DNA from 2 places in the Enterovibrio litoreus genome. Region 2 is predicted to be linked to the other one. Evidence: riboswitches for the same ligand, from Rfam matches in the RefSeq annotation. Region 2 holds a riboswitch; the other holds the start of a gene.
What was found. A riboswitch is a leader RNA that binds a small molecule or an ion and turns the genes downstream of it on or off. The one in region 2 is predicted to bind lysine.

Region 1 (3,132 bases), 810 kb from region 2:
TTTAGCCCAGCACATCTTTCAATGCTTTTGCACACAAAGCGATATTTTCTTTTCTTGCGGTATATCCCATCAAACCGATACGCCAAGCTTTTCCCGCCAACGCGCCAAGCCCAGCCCCAATCTCAAGATTGTAATCATTGAGCAAGCGACCACGCACATTCGCGTCATCAATGCCCTCTGGCACAGACACTGCATTGAGCTGAGGCAAGCGATAAGCTTCATCAACAAGAAAGCGAATACCCAACGATTCGAGCTCAACTTTGAGCAGCTCATGCATATCGCGATGTCGCTGCCACGCGTTCTCCAGACCTTCTTGTTTGAGCATCAGAAGCGATTCATGCAATGCATATAAGCTATTTACTGGCGCCGTGTGATGGTAGCTACGCTTGCCTGCTCCACTCCAATACGCCAGCACAAGGCTTTGATCGAGAAACCAACTTTGCACTTTTTCAGTGCGTTTCTGCATTTTCTCAACAGCACGAGGTGAAAAGGTAACAGGGGACAAGCCAGGTACACAGGATAAACATTTTTGACTGCCCGAATACACAGCATCTAGTTTCCATTCATCCACCAGCAGAGGCACACCACCTAAGGAGGTCACTGCGTCGACAATGCTTAAACAGTCATACTGACGCGCTAATGCAGCCAATGTTTTTGCATCACTCAATGCACCCGTTGATGTTTCCGCATGCACGAAAGCCAATACTGAGGCTTCAGGATGGGCAATCAATGCTTGTTCAACTTTGGCAGGATCAACAGGCGCACCCCATTCATCATCTACCATCACCGCCGTTGCACCGCAACGCTCAACATTTTCTCGCATGCGATCGCCAAACACCCCATTACGGCAAACGATGACGGTATCGCCCGGCTCAACCAAGTTAACAAAGCACGTTTCCATACCTGCACTGCCGGGGGCAGAAACAGCAATGGTAAAGGCATTTTCAGTTTGGAATGCATATTGAAGTAGCGCTTTCACCTCATCCATCATACCCACAAAAAGTGGGTCCAGATGACCAATTGTTGGCTGGGACAAGGCTTGCAATACCCGTGGTGATACATCTGAAGGACCAGGGCCCATCAAGGTACGTTGCGGTGGAATAAATCGGGATATTGTCATTATTGGCTCTCCATTAGCATCCATTCGTTGACTTACCCTATCACCGGATTTGCAATTGCCAAAATATCATCACACTTCATTTGGTCAAAAAGCGATGTCAATGGGTGCAATTGTTAATTGACAAAGCGTTCACAAAACATTATCAATAGAGGGCAATTTTTGTGCGGTGTCATTTTCACCAATCAAAAGCAGAAGAGGCGCGTCTATCAGGCAGTCTGTTTGCGGAGCCCCAACTCCGACGCAAACCGATCAGGGGATAAGACGCCGAGGCAACACCAGACCTTGGGGGCTGGATTGTCGGTCTAGAAGGTTGAATCCTTCGGATTGTCATCTTTAACGAGATGGAGCGCTTCTGGAGAAATATCCTTTCTTCCGTAACCGCCCTCTTCCTGTCGCATTGCTTTCGAACTGTTTCAAATTTCAATAATGTTAGGATTACTCCATTCGCGATTAGGGAGATACAGGGAAGTGAACGCATTAAATGTCGCAAAATTTGGCGGCACGAGTGTCGCCGACTACGCAGCCATGTCAAACAGCGCATCGGTGATAAAAGGGAATTCAGACACTCGACTGGTAGTGATTAGCGCCTGTTCTGGCGTAACAAACTTATTGGTTGAATTGGCAAATGGTGTTGCCGATGCCAAGCGACAACAAGAAGTATTGGCAAAAATTGCCGACATTCATTTCAGCATTTTGGATCAGCTGCCTGCAAATGCGGCTGTGAATCAAGCCGTTAATGAGATTCTTGATGAGGTGGCGACTTTCGCTGCTGCTGCCGCAACTTCTACATCAGACCAATTAACAGATAGCCTCGTTGCGTGTGGCGAATTAATGTCCACGCACATTTTTACGCATCTGCTTAACGCTCAAGGTATTGACGCGGAGCGCGTCGATGTAAGACAAGTATTAAAAACAGACAATGTCTTTGGCAAGGCAACGCCTGATCTGATCGAAACTGCGTTTCATGCTCAGGGGATCTTGCGTCCATTGTGTGAGAAAAAAATCGCAGTGACTCAAGGCTTTATTGGTGCAGACAATAGTGGCAATACGACCACGTTAGGTCGTGGTGGTTCTGATTACAGCGCCGCGCTGCTTGCTGAAGCCGTACAAGCGACTTCGCTTGAGATTTGGACCGACGTACCGGGTATTTACAGTACGGACCCTCGCGTTGCGCCAGCGGCAAAACCGATTGACGAAATCAGCTTCAGTGAAGCCTCCGAAATGGCAAACTTCGGTGCGAAGATTTTGCATCCTTCCACACTTGTGCCTGCTATGCGTCATGATATCCCGGTATTTGTGGGTTCCTCTAAAACACCAGAGCAAGGTGGTACGTGGATTCGCCATACTGCGAAGCAATCTCCACTTTTCCGCGCATTGGCCCTTCGCTGCAACCAAACCATGGTCACGCTGACTAGTTTGAATATGTTTCACGCTTATGGCTTTCTGGCCGAGGTCTTCAACATTTTGGCCAAGCACAAGGTTTCGGTAGATCTGATCACCACGTCTGAAGTGAGCGTATCACTCACGCTTGACCAAACTAACACTCGTGGCGGTGCTCCGACCTTGCCGGAAGACGCTGAAAAAGAGCTAGCCCAACTGTGTAAAGTAACGATCGAGCAAGACATGTGTTTGGTCGCCCTGATCGGCAACCATATGGGTGAGTCTCGTGGCGCGGCGGCAAAAATATTCGGGTCTTTAGAAGAATATAATCTTCGCATGATTTGCTACGGTGCCAGCAGTCATAACCTGTGTTTTTTAACCAGCACAAGCGAATCAAAGGACGTGGTGAGAGCACTTCACAAAGAGCTGTTTGAAGCCTAACTTTCCTCAATAAATCATGAACAAAAAGGCGCTCAATCTGAGCGCCTTTTCTATTTTGGGCTGAGAAGCATTGCCCTGTCTGTGTCTTTATCCGTTGAGGTTAGGCCCGAGCCATTTTTCGGCCTCGATCAAATCCCAGCCCTTGCGATCGGCATAGCTATCACGTTGATCCGCTTGGATCTGTGCCACCG
Region 2 (3,132 bases):
GATGTTCATTGAAGCGAGTTAAATACCGCACAGTTTTTAATGGTATTCTTATTGATGCTCATATGAGGGATTTGATTGCGATATCTCTAAAGCGAGCGACACTAATCGGCCATTGCTGCTAATTTTGAGCGCGTTGGGTAAAAACAAAAAAGGGGCGAAAGCCCCTTTTTAGTTTCAGCCTGAGACAATTAAGCCCTGACTGATTACAGCTAGTGCCTAATTACAGCAGGAAATCTTCGATTTTCTTGCCGTTTTCAAGAGCTTCTTTAATTGTTTTTGGCGTGCGACCTTGACCAGTCCATGTTTTTTCCGAACCGTCTACGTCAATGTACTTATATTTTGCTGGACGAGCAGCACGCTTAGATTTTGGTTTAGCACCACCAAGGGTTGCTAGTAATTCTTCTGGGTCAATACCGTCTTTGATCAGCATCTCACGGTATTTCTCAAGTTTTTCTAAGCGCTCTTTTTCTGCTTCATGCGCTTCTGCTTCAGACTCTTCACGTTCTGCCACGACAGCTTGCAGTTTTTCTAGCGCTTCTTGAAGTTGTTCTAGAGTAAGTTCACGTGCCACTGCACGAAGGCTGCGCAGATTTAACAATACTTTCAGTGCATCAGACATTATGTCTATCCTATTCTCTCGTTTATAATAATTAATTACCGCACTAAGAGTAGCAAGAATAATTAATTCTTTGCAATGTTTGCGTAATTAAATTCCTTAATATTAGATATCGAATTTAAGAAAAGTGCAAACTTAAATAAATCTTGCCGGCTTGTTCTTGAAAAAAAAGGGATGGATTATCCGTGGCGTGTACAATAAAACTGTCATGCGTGTTTGACTTTGCATGCGTCGTGAGAGAAGAGGATAGTGATTGTAAGTGATTTGTAAATGCGAAGCGCTTGATGTGTAAAATCATTTAGATGGTTATTGCAATGTCCTCGATGTCACATACAATACGCAAGCTTTATGCACGTAGAGGTGCGCCATTTATCAGTAACACATTTTAGGGTGATGCCGTTGAGAATGTGAGAAAGGAAATAGCGCCGAAGTAGAATCTTGCCCATCAAGCTATTCTGCTGGGGTTGTGCTCTAACAGACACAACACTGCCATAGTATTGGGATTTAACTATGGAGCGCTACTGTGGTTTAAGAATGCGTTTAACCATTGTCATTTGTTAACTGGTTTCCATTTCTGCAGTAGATCTCCAACCTTATAGGTTGATTTAGAGATCATGAACTTAGTCGATTTTTCCGCGTCATCTTTATCGGTATTGCCCGCGATTCTCGCGTTGGGTCTCGCCATTGTTACCCGTCGAGTTTTGTTATCATTAGGGCTGGGTATTGTCTCCGGTGCTTTGTTACTCAATGACTTTTCTTTGTCGTCGACCACCTATTATCTTTCTGGGCTGATAAAAGGCCTATTTATTGACGATGGCAGCATAAATACTTGGAACATGAGCATTGTTGCGTTCCTCGTCTTGTTGGGTTCCATCACTGCGCTTATTACTCTTTCTGGCGGTACACGCGCATTTGCAGAATGGGCACAAACTCGCGTTAAAAGTAAGCGAGGGGCAAAACTACTGGCAGCATTTCTAGGCGTATTCATTTTTGTTGATGACTATTTTAATAGCCTAGCGGTTGGTGCCATTAGCCGTCCTGTGACTGACCGTTTCCATGTGTCGCGCGCGAAGCTGGCTTATATTCTCGATTCCACCGCTGCGCCAATGTGCGTGATCATGCCTGCTTCAAGCTGGGGGGCATATATCATTACGGTGGTCGGCGGCATTCTTGTTAGCCATGGCGTGACTGATTACAGCCCACTGAGTGCATTTGCGCACATGATCCCAATGAACTTCTATGCCATTTTTGCTTTGCTGATGGTGTTCGCGGTTGCTTGGTTCCAGATGGATGTGGGCCCAATGCGTCGTTTTGAATACGAAGCATCGACGGGCAGTCGTTTAGGTGATGATGAAAATAGCGGACCATCATTAGATGACGAGCTCGGTATCGAAGAAAGTGAGAAAGGTAGCGTCGCCGATCTGGTGGTGCCAATTGTTGTGCTTATCGTGGCAACCATGTCTTGGATGGTGTATTCCGGCGCTCAAGCGTTAGAAGCCAGCGGTAAAGCATTCTCGGTGCTGGGTGCATTTGAAAACACCGATGTGGGCATGTCACTTTTGTATGGTAGTGCAATGGGTCTACTGTCCGCATTGATCACTGTATTCAAACAGCGTATTCCAGTACCAGAAGTTGGTCAAACCGTTTGGATTGGTGCCAAATCTATGTTTGGCGCTATCTTGATCCTGTTGTTTGCTTGGACAATCGGCAGCGTGATTGGCGACATGGCCACGGGTAAGTTTCTGTCGACGCTCATCCAAGGTAACTTGTCTCCTCAGCTTCTTCCTGTGCTGCTGTTCTTGTTGTCTGCTGCGATGGCGTTTTCAACCGGTACCTCATGGGGTACGTTTGGCATCATGCTGCCAATTGCGGGCGACCTTTCTGCCGCAACTGATATTGCGTTAATGCTACCGATGTTGTCCGCTGTGCTTGCTGGTGCCGTGTTCGGTGATCACTGCTCGCCAATTTCAGATACCACCATCTTGTCAGCAACCGGTGCGCGTTGTGGACACATTGATCACGTTTCTACTCAGCTACCGTATGCGCTGGCTGTGGCGCTAGTGGCTGGCATATCTTACTTGGTGCTGGGCTTCACGGATTCGCTGTCGATTTCGCTGTTGGCGGGCTTTTGTTCATTTACCTTGGTTTGTGTGTTCTTTGGTTGGCTGTCACGTCGTCCAGGTAAAATGGCTTAATCTATTTTTCAATAACCTCCCTTCGGGGAGGTTTTTTAATTCCATTTCGCGGCCTGCAACGCTTTTACCCTTTCGCTTTTTTCGGTAGCATGCCTGCGTCTTTTTCTCGGGAGAATCCAATGGCCCAGCTGTACTTCTATTACTCCGCCATGAATGCGGGTAAGTCGACAACGCTTTTGCAATCGTCGTTTAACTACCAAGAGCGTGGAATGAACCCACTGATCTTTACGGCAGCAATTGATGATCGTTACGGTGTGGGCAAAGTGAGTTCTCGTATTGGGCTTCAAGCGGAAGCGCAATTGTATTCTCCAAACGATGATA

Region 1: it holds a riboswitch for lysine, as region 2 does, so the genes downstream of both, lysC (lysine-sensitive aspartokinase 3) here and AB8599_RS10425 (Na+/H+ antiporter NhaC family protein) in region 2, are expected to answer to the same signal.

What each region holds. Positions count from the first base shown of each region.
Region 1 covers NZ_CP166194.1:3,192,963-3,196,094, forward strand. Annotated here, with positions in the region: gene AB8599_RS14215 (pyridoxal-phosphate-dependent aminotransferase family protein) at 2-1,120, opposite strand; lysine riboswitch at 1,305-1,480, shown strand; gene lysC (lysine-sensitive aspartokinase 3) at 1,547-2,941, shown strand; gene metH (methionine synthase) at 3,029-3,132, opposite strand, start outside.
Region 2 covers NZ_CP166194.1:2,380,670-2,383,801, reverse strand. Annotated here, with positions in the region: gene AB8599_RS10430 (H-NS family nucleoid-associated regulatory protein) at 221-619, opposite strand; lysine riboswitch at 964-1,145, shown strand; gene AB8599_RS10425 (Na+/H+ antiporter NhaC family protein) at 1,231-2,811, shown strand; gene AB8599_RS10420 (thymidine kinase) at 2,931-3,132, shown strand, end outside.